2 regions of the Pseudomonas sp. IzPS59 genome follow, and region 2 is predicted to be linked to the other one. Evidence: predicted binding sites of a transcription regulator. Region 2 holds the regulator's gene; the other holds the start of a gene.

Region 1 (7,980 bases), 1.6 Mb from region 2:
CGGCCCTACCGAAGCCACGGTGCTGATAACCGCGCGGCAGCTGCAACCGGGCGACAGTAACCGCACCCTCGGCGGGCCGATTGCCAACAGTCAGGTGCTGATTCTCGATGACGATCTGCAACCGGTGCCGGAGCAGACCGTCGGCGAACTGTTCATCGTCGGCCCCGGTGTGTGCCTGGGTTACCTGAACAATCCACTGCAGACCGCCGAACGCTATCTGGACCTGGCGTTGCCGGACGGCCAGCGTCTGCGCGCCTACCGCAGCGGTGACATGGCCAAGTGGGGCGAAGACGGCATCGAGCTGTGCGGGCGCCGCGACAATCAGGTGAAGATCCGCGGCTTCCGGGTCGAGCCGGAAGAGATCGAACGGTGCCTGCGCGAGAGTCAGCTGTATCGGCAGATCGCCGTGGTGATCGACAGTCAGCGGCGGATTCTGGCGTTTCTCGCCCAGCCGCAATCGGACGCCGCCCGCGATGCGTTGAAGACACATGCCCAGCAGTTCTTGCCCGACTACATGCAACCGGTGGCATGGACGGAACTGCCGAACATGCCGTTCGCCGCCAACGGCAAAGTCGATCGCAAGGCGTTGCTGGAGCTGCCGGTCAGCGTGCAGGACAGCGGCCCCAAATGCCTGCCCGCCAACGCCGATGAAGCGTTGCTGCTGGAGATCTGGGGCGAACTGCTGGAGCTGCCGACCAGCGACATTTCCACCGATGAAAGCTTCTTCAATCTCGGCGGTCACTCGATTCTGCTGTCGCGCATGCTCCTGCGTCTGCGGGAGGAATTCGGTCGCAGCATCTCGATCAACCGCTTCATCGAACTGCCGACCATCGCCAAGCTCGCCACGCTGGTGCGCGGCACCGATGACAGCGCAGTGCTCAGCGCCCAGGCCATGGCCGACGCCGAGCGACCGCTGGATATCGAGCCATTGCCGATCAGCCGCATGGGCGATTTGCACAAGGTAATCGTCACCGGCGCCAACAGTTTTGTCGGCGTGCACATCGTCGAGGCGCTGCTGGGATGGGGCGCCAGCGAGGTGGCGTGCCTGGTGCGCGACGGCGGCGGGCAAACGGCGGCGCAGCGATTTGCCCAATCGTTGCGAGAGAACCGGCTGGAGCATCTGGACCTGAGTCGGGTGCGGGTCTATTCGGCAGACATCACCCGGCCGCAACTGGGCCTGGCTGATGCGGACTTCGAGCGACTGGATCGCGAGTTCGGCGCGCTGGTGCACAACGCGGCGAACGTCAATCACGTCCTCGATTACGAGTCGCTGGCGGCGGACAACGTCGAGCCGGTTTTCGAACTGCTCAGGTTGTGCGAAGGCCGCAGCAAGAAGGTGTTCAATTTCATCTCGACGCTGTCGGCCTCCAGCACTGTCGACGACGCGGGCCGGGTGCTGGAATTGCCCGCTGCACCGACGCCGCCGATCTACATCCGCAACGGCTACAACCTGTCGAAATGGGTCGGCGAACGAATCCTCGAACGGGCGCGGGAGCGTGGGGTACGGGTCAATCTGTATCGGCCCGGCAACATCAGTTTCAACAGCCTCAGCGGCGTCTGCCAACCGCACAAGAACCGTTTGATGCTGATGCTCAAGGGCTCGATCCAGCTCGGCCAGGTGCCGGCCTTCGCGCTGAACTTCGACCTGATGCCGGTGGACTTTCTCGCCCGCTTCATCGCCTTCCACGCCAGCCGTTACTCGCCCGAACGAGCGGTGTTCAACCTGCATAACCCGGAGCCCCTGAGCTGGGATGCCTACGTCGCGTCGTTCCGCGAAACCGGCAGCGAGTTTGCGCTGGTCAGCGTCGCCGACTGGCAACAGCAACTGGGCCGGGTCGATGCCGACAACGCGCTGTTCGGCGTACTCGGTTTCTACCTCAACGGCTTCGAGGAAGACATCGGCGACATCTCCCTGATCGGCCACGCCAACGCCCAGGCCGGCGTGCAACAGATGGGCGCGCACTACCCGGAAAAATCCCCGGCGCTGCTGCGTCGCGGCTGCGACTACCTGAAAGAAATCAACTTCATCTGACTCAACCACCAAGGAGCAACACCATGAGCAATCTGCAACCCGACACCCTGATCAAAAACCCTCACGGCTGCCACGTCGTGTCTTCGGTGGAAGTGCCGGTGGACGCCAGACAAGCGTGGGCGGTGGTCGGAAAATTCGACGGCTTTGATCGTTTCATTCCGGCCCTGTCGCACATCGAGATGACCGGCGAAGGCGTGTCTTCGCTGCGCAAGAAATTCTTCAAGGATGGCAACGTGGTGGTCGAGCAACTCAACTCCCGGGATGAGCAGGCGCTGAGCATGACCTGGACCACGATCTACAACACCTTGGGCGTGGCCAATTTGTGGGCGGCGATGAATGTGGAATCGCTGGGCGCGGGCAAATCGCGGGCGACCTGGACGATCATCGCCGAGCCGGCCAGCGGTGGGCCGGAAGCGCTGCCGGGGTTCAAGGATTTCGTCCAGGGGTTTGCCGATGATGCGATGGGCAATGTGCTGAAGCTGTTTGTGTAAGGCATGAAAAAGCCCGCTGCGGATCACTCCGCAGCGGGCTGCTTTTTGACCGCAGGCAATCAGATCTTGAAGCTGTCGACCAGTTGTTTCAAACGGTTGGCCTGCTGCGACAACGCATCGCAATCCTTCAACGTTTCATTGAGGTTGGCCACGCTCTGCTGGTTCAGCAGGTTGATCTGGTTGACGTCGACATTGAGGGTTTCCACCACGGCGGTCTGCTCTTCGGTCGCCGCTGCCACCGATTGGTTCATGCCGTCGATTTCGCCGATGCGCTGGGTCACGCTGACCAGACGCAGACCGGCCTGGTTCGCCACTTCCACGCTCTCTTCGCTGGACGCCTGACTGGCGTTCATGGTGGTCACCGCTTCACGGGAGCCGACCTGCAGCGAGGTGATCATCTTGTGGATTTCTTCCGCCGACTCTTGGGTACGGTGAGCGAGGTTGCGCACCTCGTCCGCCACCACCGCAAAACCACGTCCTGCTTCACCGGCACGGGCCGCTTCGATGGCCGCGTTGAGCGCCAGCAGGTTGGTCTGCTGGGAGATGCCTTTGATCACATCGAGAATGTGGCCGATGTTGTCGGTGCTCGCATTCAGGGTTTCGATCTGGGTGCACGACAGGCTGATCTTCTGCGACAGCTCGGTCATCGCCTGAATCGTCTGCTCGACCACCTGACGGCCGTCATCGGCCTGCTCGCTCGCGCCGCTGGCGTGTTGCGAAGCATCGGCGGCGTTACGGGCGATTTCCTGGGTGGCGGCACCCAGTTGATTGATCGCGGCAGCCACGCTGTTGGTGCGGGCGCTTTGCTCGTCGGAACCGATGATCGAGGCGTTGGACGATGCCATCACCCGTTGCGACAGGTCGTGTACATGACGAGTCGCGGAAGACACTTCGGAAATGGACGCGTGAATCCGCTCCACGAACTGGTTGAATGAACTGCCCAGCTCGCCAAACTCATCCTTACTTTCCACTACCAGACGACGGGTCAGGTCACCTTCACCCTGGGCAATGTCCTGCATCGCGCGGCCCATGGTGATCAGCGGACGCATCAGCACGGTGATCAGCAGACTCAGGAAGACTGCAATCGCACCCACTGCGACGAACATCGCGATCAGTGCCGAAGTACGGAACTGGCTGAGTGCTGCGTAGGCCTTGTCGCGATCGATCGACAGACCGATGTACCACTCGGCATTCGGCAGACCCGTGACCGGGGTGAACGACAGGATGCGCTCCTGGCCGTTGAGCACCACATTCTGGTTGCCCTTCTGGATGCGCACATCGGCGTTCGGGTAGATGTCCTTGAGGTTCTTCATCACCTGATCTTTATCCGGGCTGACGATCACCTGACCGTCACCGCTGACCAGGAACGCGTGGCCCAGGCCACCGAAGTCCACCGAGTTGATGATCTTCACCAGGGTTTCCAGGCTCAGGTCACCGCCCACTACGCCGAGCAGCTCGCCGTTCTTTTTCACCGGCATGGCGATGGTCACCACCAGACCGCCAACGGCGGCCATGTATGGCGGGGTCAGCATGGTCTGGTCAGCGGCCACGGCCTGCTTGTACCAGGGACGCTGACGCGGGTCGTAGCCGTCCGGCATCTTCGCGTCAGGGCGCTGGGTGAACACACCGTTGGCCTGGCCGACGTAGGTGAACTGGAAGTTCGAGGTGAAGGCCGGTTGATCGACCAGCCCCGGGAAGTCGGCGTTCTTGCCTTGATGGGCAACGTTCTGCGCGAGGTTTTCCAGCACCAGAATCCGCCCGCTCATCCAGTTCTGCACACTGCTGGCGGTCAGGTCGCCGGCCTGCTGGACGGAGGACTGCAGGTTCTGGCGAATGGTGTTTCGCTGCAGATAGTCGTTGTACAAAGTGAACAGCGCGAACGCCAGGACCACGACGCCCGAGGCGGCCAACAGGATTTTATGGCTGAACTTGAGATTCATTTCATGGGACTTCTTATGCCAAAAGTGGGGATGCGTTCCGGATGCAACATTCCATGTACAGCGCAGGCAGCGTTCTAATGGCTGCTCTACTTTGGTGCACGCATGTCTCACCAGTCTGTCGGCACGACTCGGAGAAAACTTAGCGTTTTGTAGGAAATGGACGGCATTTCTGCCAGCTTCCCGCCGAACGGCGTGCCAGAGCGTTCGCCTGTCATTTTTTGATGACTGTTTTGCAGCGTCGGTTGCAAATTCTGTAACCCTTGATGACAATGCGACTAATTATCATTTGTGACGTTCGGGCTGTCGCGTTCATGTCCTCACCTGAGTTTGCAGTACAGGCGCTTTACAGTAGTCATCACGGCTGGCTCAACGGCTGGTTGCGCGCGCGACTGGGCAATGCGGCCGATGCGGCGGATCTGGCCCAGGACACTTTCGTGCGCCTGCTGCAACGCACCGAACGTCTCGAACTCAAGGCGCCCCGCGCGTTTCTGCGCACCATCGCTCGCGGGCTGGTGATCGACCATTGGCGACGCGAGGAAATCGAGCGCGCGTACCTGGAAACCATCGCTCACTTGCCCGAAGCCGAGACACCCAGCGCTGAAGCCCGCGCGCTGGTGATCGAACTGCTGGAAAGCATTGCCCGCATGCTCGAGGGGCTGAAGCCCAAAGTGCGTCAGGCATTTCTGCTGGCGCAGTGCGAAGGTTTGACCCACAAGCAGATCGCCGAGCAGATGGGCCTGTCCTTGCGCTCGGTGGAACGCTACGTCGCCGATGCGCTGTATCACTGCTACGTGTTGCGGTACGAAAGCTGATGCCGGTGGATAACTTGTCAGTCGTCCGCAGCGCCGAGCCACAGCAGAAAGTGGTCAAACAGGCGATCCACTGGCTGCTGCGTCTGCGCAATAACCACGGCAATCCGCGCCTGAACCACCAATGTGAACAATGGCGCGCCGAGCACCATGATCACGAAGTGGCCTGGCAACGGGTGCAGTCGTTGCAAAGTGAGCTGACCCGAAATCTGCGCGCCGTTCCGGGTGCGCAAGTAGCATTCAACACACTGGAAAACAGTGCGCAGAGCCTGGGTCGCCGTCAGGCGTTGAAGCTGTTGTCCGGCGCGTTGTTGATGGGCTCCGCCGCGTGGCTGGCCAAAGACACGTCAGCCTGGCAGCAGTGGAGCGCCGATTACGCTACCGCCACCGGCGAGCGCCGCGGATTCCAGTTGCGCGACGGTACGCGGATCGAACTGAACACGGCCAGCGCCGTGGACCTCGATTACACGGCGCAACAGCGGCTGATCAAACTGACTCGGGGCGAGATCATCGTAACCTGCGGCGCCGGCGGAGGTTCGGTGGTCGATCGACCGCTGCGAGTGCAAAGTCGTCATGGCACCTATGAGCCGTTCGACGCGCGCTTCATCCTGCGTCAGGAAGGTGCTTGCACGCGCCTGAGCGTCACCAGTGGCCGGGTCGCAATTCTTTCGCCGCGGACGAGTGCTGGCGCTTCCACCGAGGTGCTTGCCGGTCAGAGTTATTTGATCGACCACCATCAAGTGCGTCCCGCTCCACCGCTGGACATGGATGCCGGCGCCTGGATCGACGGACTTATCGTGACGCGCAATATGCGCCTGGGCGATTTCCTCAATGAGGTTGGCCGCTATCGTCAGGGCTTCCTGAATTGCGCTCCGCAAGTGGCGGATCTGCGCTTGTCCGGCGTGTTCCGTCTCGATGACACCGACAAGTTGCTGGCGATTTTGCCGCAGACGCTGCCGGTGCAATTGCGCTATCGCACCCGCTGGTGGGTAACGCTGGAACGAGCGGTCTGAATTTTTTTGGCGGGTTTTCGCGGCACAGCCGGCTTAGTCAGTAAGCACTTCAATTCAGCCTTCGCGACTTGCCACGGAAACCTACAATGACTGCGCGCGTTACCTGTAAGAACCCTCTGAATTTCACTGCCGAAACGGGCCTTCTGCGCCAAGCGATTCGGGCCGCGTTGTTCTCCACCGCACTGGGCGTCGGCCTGCTGCCGAACCTGAGCGTCGCGGCGAGCGCCAGTGAGGTCGGCAGCCACCGCTACAACATCGCCGCCGGGCCAATGGGCGAGGCGCTGAATCAGTTTGCGCGCCAGGCCGGCATTACCTTGTCGATGACCCCGCAGCAAACTCAGGGCCGACAATCACCCGGCGTGCAGGGCGAGTATTCGACCGATCAGGCGTTGAGTCATCTGCTGGGCGGCTCAGGTCTGGAGGCGGTCAGCCAGGACGGCAGCAGCTACGTCCTGCGCTCAATTGCGGAAACCGAAGCACTGGCCCTGCCAACCACCGATATCAAAGGCTTCGCCCTCGGCAACGCACTGGGCAGCATGGACGGCTACAACGCGACGCACAGTCAGATCGCCACCAAAACCAGTACCGCGCTGCTGGAAACGTCGCAAAGCGTGTCGGTGGTCACCCGCGAACAAATGGATGATCAGGGCTCGCAAACCGTGTCCCAGGCCATGCGCTACACCCCTGGCGTGCTGACCAACCCCTATGGCGCCACGCACCGTTACGACTACGTGGCGATGCGCGGTTTCAACGATGGCTCGGTGGATAACATCTACCTCGACGGCCTCAAGTCGATGGGCGACAGCGGCACCTACAGCACCATGCAGGTCGATCCGTATTTCCTCGAGCGCGTCGATATCCTGAAGGGCCCGTCGTCTGTGCTCTATGGTCGTAGCTCGCCGGGCGGGCTGGTGGCGTTGACCAGCAAGAAACCGTTGTACGAGGCCTATCACCAGGTTCAAGCCACGGTTGGCACTCAGGGCCAACGCGGTGTCGGTTTTGACTTCAGCGGCCCGGTCGATGACGACAAGCGCATCGCCTATCGTCTGATCGGTTTGACGGATCAGTCCGACACGCAATTCGACCACAACAAGGAAAAGCGCTTCGCTCTCGCGCCGACGGTCAGCATCGATTTCAACGAAGACACTTCGCTGACCCTGCAGGCGTATCTGCAGCATGACCCGGATGGCGGCTATCACGGTGGCGTGCCGGCCGACGGCACGATTCATCAGCGCAACGGCAATCGCATCTCGTCGCATTTCTTCGAAGGCGAACCGGGGGTCGATGGTTACTCCCGCGATCAGCAGTCGTTCGGCTATCAGTTCGAACATCGCTTCAACGACGTCTTCACCGCGCGGCAGAATTTCCGTTACCTCGACTCCAAAGTGAACATGGATCAGGTGTACGCCTATGGCTGGACGTCGCCGACCAGCAATGAGCTGAATCGCTACTACACCGGCGGTGACGAACGCCTGCACGCGTTCATCGTCGACAACATGCTCCAGGCCGAATTCTTCACCGGTGCGACCAAGCACACGGTGCTGATGGGGGCGGACTATCAGCGGCGCAAAACCGTGGTCGACTGGACCAGCGGTGGCCTGGCACCAATCAATGCGTTCAATCCGGTGTACGGCAACGCCGCCATCGATATGTACGGCGAGACCAGTTATCTGCGTCGTCTGGAGCAGACCGGGG
Region 2 (7,980 bases):
AGGCGGGATCGGTTTCGGGTGGGTTGGGTGTTGGTTTGATCATGGTGAAGCTCCTATAAAGTGGAGCCGCCCGGAACTGTCGCTAAACAGTAAGGTGGCGGCTGTACGCAGGTTAGCGAACCGGTTATAGGCACCCGGCAGACCCGAAGATCTCCCGCATACAGCCACCATAGCGGAGTTGCAGACATTGAATCTGCCACAAGGCATGGAGCGCTGGTGCACCTATTTATGATTCGAGTCGCTAAACCCGATCGCTGATTCGTCAGCGACCGATCCACAATAGAACCCGACCCCAAAGCGCACAAGCCGGCGGATTCTGGCGTAGCTGTAGGCAATGGCGCAAGAATTCGTAGCCTTCAAGGCGTGTCTGAAGGTGTCTTTTAAACATCCGAGTTTAGAAGGCACTTTTTGCTGACTTCCTGCGAAGGCGACACCCCGCCCAGCAGAAAAAACACACTCAAACCCCTCTGTTTCAATCATCGGCAAAAGTTGGAAGGCTTCTTGCAGTAGCCGCCGTGCGTCCGCTCTGGGCGTCAAAAGTTTGCTTTAAAGGAACGGGGAAAACCGGTGGATCGCTCTCAGTTAATCAACAGTGCTCGCTCGAACATTGCCGACCTCAGTCGGGGCAATCTGGGTGTGCCGCTGTTGCTGCTGGTCATGCTGGCGATGATGATGTTGCCGGTGCCGCCGTTCCTGCTCGACGTGTTCTTCACCTTCAACATTGCCCTGTCGATCGTCGTGCTGCTGGTCTGCGTGTACGCCTTGCGGCCGCTGGATTTTGCGGTGTTCCCGACGATCCTGCTGGTGGCGACGCTGTTGCGGCTGGCGCTGAACGTGGCGTCGACGCGGGTGGTGATGCTCCACGGTCAGGACGGCCACGCCGCTGCCGGTAAGGTGATCCAGGCCTTCGGTGAGGTGGTGATCGGCGGTAACTACGTGGTCGGTATCGTGGTCTTCGCGATCTTGATGATCATCAACTTCGTCGTGGTGACCAAGGGTGCCGGGCGGATTTCCGAGGTGAGCGCGCGCTTCACCCTCGACGCGATGCCCGGCAAGCAAATGGCGATCGACGCCGACCTCAACGCCGGTTTGATCGACCAGACCCAGGCCAAGGCCCGCCGTCAGGAAGTGGCCCAGGAAGCAGAGTTCTACGGTTCGATGGACGGTGCCAGCAAGTTCGTGCGCGGTGACGCCATCGCCGGTCTGCTGATTCTGTTCATCAACCTGATCGGCGGCATGGCGGTCGGTATCTTCCAGCACAACATGTCCTTCGCTGACGCGGGCAAGGTTTACGCCTTGCTGACCATCGGTGACGGTTTAGTGGCGCAATTGCCATCACTGTTGTTATCTACAGCTGCAGCGATCATGGTGACCCGTGCTTCCGGTTCGGAAGACATGGGTAAGCAGATCAATCGCCAGATGTTCGCTTCGCCGAAAGCGCTGGCGGTGGCGGCCGGTCTGATGGCGGTCATGGGCCTGGTGCCGGGCATGCCGCACTTCTCGTTCCTGACCATGGCCGCACTGGCTGCCGGTGGTGCTTACCTGTTCTGGAAGAAGCAGAACGTGGCCAAGGTGCAGGCGCTGGAAGAGGTCAAGCGTCAGCAGGAACTGCTGCCGTCGCCAGCCCGCGCCATGGAAACCAAAGAGCTGGGCTGGGACGACGTGACGCCCATCGACATGATCGGCCTGGAAGTCGGCTATCGCCTGATTCCGCTGGTGGACCGCAATCAGGGCGGCCAGTTGCTGGCGCGGATCAAGGGCGTGCGCAAGAAGCTCTCGCAGGATCTGGGCTTCCTGATGCCGACCGTGCACATCCGCGACAACCTCGATCTGGCACCGAGCGCCTATCGCCTGACCCTGATGGGGGTGATTCTGGCCGAGGCCGAGATCTACCCGGATCGCGAACTGGCGATCAACCCGGGGCAGGTCTACGGCACGCTCAACGGCATCACCGCCAAAGATCCGGCTTTCGGCCTGGAGGCGGTGTGGATCGAAGTCAGCCAGCGCGCCCAGGCGCAATCGCTCGGTTACACCGTGGTGGACGCCAGTACCGTGGTCGCCACCCACTTGAACCAGATTCTGTACAAGCACTCCAGCGAGCTGATCGGCCACGAGGAAGTGCAGCAACTCATGCAATTGCTGGCCAAGAGCTCGCCGAAACTGGCGGAAGAGCTGGTGCCGGGTGTGGTCACGTTGTCGCAGCTGCTGAAAGTGTTGCAGGCGCTGCTCGCCGAACACGTGCCGGTGCGCGACATCCGCAGCATTGCCGAAGCCATCGCCAACAATGCCGCCAAGAGTCAAGATACCGCCGCTTTGGTGGCCGCTGTGCGGGTTGGCGTATCCCGTGCAATCGTCCAAAGCATTGTAGGGACTGAGTCCGAGCTGCCAGTCATCACGCTGGAGCCAAGGTTGGAACAAATATTGCTCAATAGTCTGCAGAAGGCAGGACAAGGCTCGGAAGAGGGCGTTCTGCTGGAGCCAAGCATGGCCGAGAAGCTGCAACGTTCGCTCATCGAAGCGGCGCAGCGTCAGGAAATGCAAGGTCAGCCGGTGATCCTGTTGGTAGCAGGCCCGGTTCGCGCGATGCTCTCGCGCTTTGGTCGCCTGGCAGTTCCCGGACTGCATGTGCTGGCCTACCAGGAAATTCCGGACAACAAGCAAGTGACCATCGTTGCGACAGTAGGGCCCAACGGCTGAGGTAGTGGTTTATGCAAGTTAAGCGTTTTTTCGCCGCCGATATGCGTCAGGCCATGAAGCTGGTTCGTGATGAGCTGGGCGCTGATGCCGCCATCATTGGCAACCGCCGCATTGCCGGCGGCGTCGAGCTGACGGCGGCGCTGGATTACAAACTGTCGGCGCTGGCGCCACGGGTTCCGAACATGGAACTCGAAGACGAGCTGCGCAAGACTCAGTCGCGCATCGTCACCGCCCAGGCCGAGCTGAGCATGCGTGGTGAGGCCGACGGCAACACCAATCGCCAGTTGTTCTCCGGTCTGCCATTGACCGCCGGCCTGCCGCTGACGGCTGCCGAGCCTCTGACAGAACCGACGTACGCCGCACCGGCCCGTCCAGCCCCGGCACCTGCGCCGGCTGCCGCTGGCGTCGATCCGCGTGCGCTGGATTCGATGCGTTTCGAACTCAACAGCCTGCGCGAGCTGATGGAAGTTCAGCTCGGCACCCTGGCCTGGAATCAGCTGCAAGGCAGCCGTCCGGCTCAGGCGAATCTGTATCGCCGTCTGCAGCGCATCGGCTTGTCCGGTCCGTTGTCCCGCGACCTGCTGGCACTGACCAGCGATATCGAAGAGCCTCGTCAGGCCTGGCGCATGTTGCTGGCGCACCTGGCGCGGATGATCGCCACACCGGAAGTCGAGCCGCTGGAAGAGGGCGGTGTGATTGCCATGGTCGGCCCGGCCGGCATGGGCAAGACCACCACCCTCGCCAAACTGGCTGCCCGCTACGTACTCAAGTACGGCGCGCAGAACATTGCGCTGGTGAGCATGGACAGTTTCCGCATCGGCGCTCAGGAACAGTTGAAAACCCTGGGCCGGATCCTCAATGTGTCGGTGACCCACGTCGACCCGGGCCAGTCCCTGGTGCAGGCGCTGGATCCTCTGCTGCGCAAACGCGTGGTGCTGATCGACACCGCCGGCCTGCAGGCCAGCGATCCGGCACTGCGCATGCAACTGGAAAGCCTGGCCGGTCGTGGCATTCGGTCGAAAAATTATCTGGTACTGGCAACCACCAGCCAGAAACAGGTTCTAACCGCCGCTTATCACAGTTACAAGCGTTGCGGGCTCGCCGGGTGCATCCTGACTAAACTGGATGAGACGGCCAGCCTTGGCGAAGTGCTGAGCCTGGCGATCAGTCATGAACTGCCGGTCGCCTACCTGACCGATGGCCCACGGATTCCGGATGATCTGCATCTGCCGCGCCGTCATCAATTGGTCAGCCGCGCCGTCAGCGTGCAAATGCAGGAAGAACCCAGCGAAGAAGCCATGGCTGACATGTTCGCTGATATCTACCACAGCCCGACCAAGCAGGTTGGCTGAGGTAATGAACAGTTTTTGTACCTACATCGATGGTCTGCCACGCATTGTTCCGGTTGTGAACGCGCAGCCAGTAATGTGGCCTCCGTCTATGCAAGACAAGGTAAAGAAATAACATGGGCAGCATGCATCCCGTACAGGTGATCGCGGTGACCGGCGGCAAAGGTGGCGTCGGCAAGACTAACGTGTCAGTGAACTTGTCCCTGGCGCTGGCAGAGCTTGGCCGTCGGGTCATGCTGCTGGATGCCGACCTGGGTCTGGCGAACGTCGACGTTCTGCTGGGCCTGACGCCCAAACGTACTTTGGCCGATGTGATCGAGGGCCGCTGCGAGCTGCGCGACGTGCTGTTGCAAGGTCCCGGCGGGATCCGCATCGTGCCGGCCGCTTCCGGCACGCAAAGCATGGTTCACCTGAGCCCGGCCCAGCATGCCGGTCTGATTCAGGCATTCAGTGACATCGGCGACAACCTCGACGTGCTGGTGATCGACACCGCTGCGGGTATTGGTGACTCGGTAGTCAGTTTCGTTCGCGCGGCGCAAGAAGTGTTGCTGGTGGTCTGCGACGAGCCGACCTCGATCACCGACGCCTACGCACTGATCAAGCTGCTCAACCGCGATTACGGCATGAACCGCTTCCGCGTCCTGGCCAACATGGCCCAGAGCCCGCAGGAAGGTCGCAACCTGTTCGCGAAGTTGACCAAGGTCACGGATCGCTTCCTCGACGTCGCCTTACAATACGTCGGTGCGGTGCCTTACGACGAAAGCGTGCGCAAGGCGGTGCAGAAGCAGCGTGCGGTCTATGAAGCCTTCCCGCGTTCCAAGTGCGCACTGGCATTCAAGGCGATCGCGCAAAAGGTCGACACCTGGCCGCTGCCCGCCAACCCGCGCGGCCATCTCGAATTTTTCGTCGAGCGCCTCGTGCAGCAAACGGCAGGACCTGTGCTATGACCGCCAGCGGTATGAACCTTTACAAAAAGTCGGCGCGTGACGCGCAGTACGAGCTGATCGAGCGTTACGCGCCACTGGTCAAACGCATCGCCTACCACTTGCTGGCGCGGTTGCCGGCCAGTGTGCAGGTCGAAGACCTGATTCAGGCCGGGATGATCGGCCTGCTCGAAGTCTCGACCAAATACGACGCCAGCAAGGGTGCCAGTTTCGAAACGTACGCGGGCATCCGGATCCGCGGCGCGATGCTCGATGAAGTACGCAAGGGGGACTGGGCACCGCGCTCGGTTCACCGCAATACCCGTATGGTCAGCGACGCGATTCGCTCGATTGAAGCTAAAACCGGCCGTGACGCTAAAGATCACGAGGTTGCGGCCGAACTCCAGTTGAGTCTCGACGATTACTACGGGATTTTGAACGACACCCTGGGCAGCCGACTGTTCAGTTTCGACGACCTGTTGCAGGACGGCGAACACGAAGGGCTGCACGAGGATGGCGCCAGTGCTCATCTTGAGCCGTCACGCGATCTGGAAGATGAACGCTTCCAGGCGGCGCTGGCGGACGCGATTGCCAATTTGCCGGAGCGTGAGCGACTGGTGTTGGCGCTGTACTACGACGAAGAGCTGAACCTCAAGGAAATCGGTGAAGTCCTTGGTGTCAGTGAATCGCGGGTCAGCCAGTTACACAGCCAGTGCGCGGCCCGCTTGCGGGGGCGTTTGGGGGAGTGGCGAGCGCGCTGAAGGCAGTGTGGGGACACTGCGAACGAGGCTGGTGCGGTGGTGAACGGCACCGGTCTTGCTCTGTTGTGCTCCAGACAGTCATCGAGTGCTTTGCCGGATTGATTGAAATGGCGCGTTCAGGTGCTGGACGCGTTTAAGACTGCTTGGAGGTCGAATTGAACAAAGACATGAAAATCCTCATCGTTGATGACTTCTCAACGATGCGGCGGATCATCAAGAACCTGTTGCGTGACCTCGGGTTCACCAACACCGTTGAAGCCGACGATGGCACCACCGCCATTCCGGTGCTCAACAGCGGCAGCATCGACTTTCTGGTGACCGACTGGAACATGCCCGGCATGACCGGTATCGACCTGCTGCGTCACGTGCGCGCCGATGAAAAACTCAAGCACCTGCCGGTGCTGATGGTGACCGCTGAAGCCAAGCGCGAGCAGATCATCGAAGCGGCCCAGGCCGGCGTTAACGGCTACGTGGTCAAACCTTTCACGGCTCAGGCGCTGAAAGAAAAAATCGAGAAGATTTTCGAACGCATCGGCTGATGACGCGCGGGGGAGCTATGGAGCATAAAGAATCTTCACAGGGCGACTTCGAGTCGACGCTGAAAAAACACGCGGTCGAACTGGTCGAAAGCCTTGAAAAAGGCAGGTTCGGCGACGCTGTGCAACTGATCCATGAGCTCAATCAGACCCGTGACCGTGGCCTGTACCAGGAAGTCGGCAAGCTCACGCGCGAACTGCACAGTGCAATCGTCAACTTCCAGATCGACCCGCACATGCCGCAGGCCGAGGAAGTGTCGCAGATCACTGATGCGACCGAGCGCCTGGGCTATGTGGTCAAGCTGACCGAAGCTGCGGCCAACCGCACCATGGATCTGGTGGAAAGCGCCACGCCGGTGGTCAATGGTCTGGCTGATGAAGCCCAGGCGTTGAGTGCCGACTGGGGACGTTTCATGCGCCGCGAAGTCGGGGCTGAAGAGTTCCGCGAACTGGCGCGTCGGGTCGACGGTTTTCTGGCACGCAGCAGCGCGGACAACCGCGCGGTGTCGAGCAACCTCAACGACATCCTGCTGGCCCAGGATTACCAGGACCTCACCGGTCAAGTGATCAAGCGCGTGACCCAACTGGTCACCGAAGTCGAAAGCAATCTGCTCAAACTCGTCCTTATGGCCAGTCAGGTTGACCGCTTTGCGGGCATCGAACATGACCGTGCGGCGATGCTCGCTGAAAAAGATCCACAAAAACATCTCTCGCAGGGTGAAGGTCCGCAGATTCATGCCGATAAACGAGAAGACGTTGTGTCCGGTCAGGACGATGTGGACGATTTGCTATCCAGCCTTGGATTTTAGTTTTCTGGGTTTTTAGACCTGTAGGAGCACCCCATTAATGAGCTTCGGCGCCGATGAAGAGATCCTTCAGGATTTCCTGGTTGAGGCCGGCGAGATTCTTGAGCAACTGTCCGAACAACTGGTCGAGCTGGAAAGCCGCCCGGATGACGCAGATCTGCTCAACGCAATTTTTCGCGGTTTCCACACTGTAAAAGGGGGCGCCGGCTTCCTTCAGCTCAACGAGCTGGTGGAGTGCTGTCACATCGCCGAAAACGTGTTCGACATCCTGCGCAAGGGTGAGCGTCGCGTAGATGCAGAACTGATGGACGTGGTGCTCGAAGCGCTGGACGCGGTGAACAGCATGTTCAGCGAAGTCCGCGATCGCAGCCCGATTACCGCTGCAACCCCGGAACTGCTGGCCGCCCTGGCGCGCCTGGCCGAACCGCAATCGGCGGACGAAGCTCCGGCTTCGCCTGTGGCCGAGATGATCGAAGAGCTGGTCGTTGAAAACGAAACCGGCGACTCCGGCGACATCACCGATAACGAATTTGAACAGCTGCTGGACTCGCTGAACGCCGTCAAGGCCGAAGCCGAAGCCCCGGCGGCTGCCGCTGCGCCTGCTTCCGATGAAGCGGCCAGCGATGAAATCACCGACGCCGAGTTCGAGTCGCTGCTCGACCAGTTGCACGGCAAGGGCCAGTTCGCGGCCGACGCCGTGGCACCGGCGGCCGCGGCGCCTGCGGCTCCGGCGGCGGGCGATAGCTCGGACATCACCGACGACGAATTCGAAGCCTTGCTCGATCAGTTGCACGGCAAGGGTAACTTTGCTGTCGATGCGCTGGAGTCGGCGATTGCGTCCGTCCCTTCGAATGCAAATGCTGCTCCGGCAGCGGCTGCAGCCGGTAGCGATCTGATCACCGACCACG

What was found. The regulator FliA, encoded in region 2, starts transcription of late flagellar genes. The targets are predictions, from matches to a motif close to CTAAAGTTTNNNNNNNNNNNGCCGNTAA.
Region 1: a site for FliA is predicted at 4,579-4,606, ahead of IF189_RS00660 (methyl-accepting chemotaxis protein). Genes of this name have one in related genera too.

What each region holds. Positions count from the first base shown of each region.
Region 1 is NZ_CP062251.1:132,714-140,693, reverse strand. It holds gene IF189_RS00670 (non-ribosomal peptide synthetase) at 1-2,032, shown strand, start outside; gene IF189_RS00665 (SRPBCC family protein) at 2,056-2,523, shown strand; gene IF189_RS00660 (methyl-accepting chemotaxis protein) at 2,583-4,463, opposite strand; gene IF189_RS00655 (sigma-70 family RNA polymerase sigma factor) at 4,775-5,275, shown strand; gene IF189_RS00650 (FecR domain-containing protein) at 5,275-6,285, shown strand; gene IF189_RS00645 (TonB-dependent siderophore receptor) at 6,372-7,980, shown strand, end outside.
Region 2 is NZ_CP062251.1:1,778,793-1,786,772, forward strand. It holds gene IF189_RS08055 (DUF6124 family protein) at 1-43, opposite strand, end outside; gene flhA (flagellar biosynthesis protein FlhA) at 568-2,697, shown strand; gene flhF (flagellar biosynthesis protein FlhF) at 2,709-4,049, shown strand; gene fleN (flagellar synthesis regulator FleN) at 4,163-4,993, shown strand; gene fliA (RNA polymerase sigma factor FliA) at 4,990-5,730, shown strand; gene IF189_RS08080 (chemotaxis response regulator CheY) at 5,898-6,269, shown strand; gene IF189_RS08085 (protein phosphatase CheZ) at 6,287-7,075, shown strand; gene IF189_RS08090 (chemotaxis protein CheA) at 7,113-7,980, shown strand, end outside.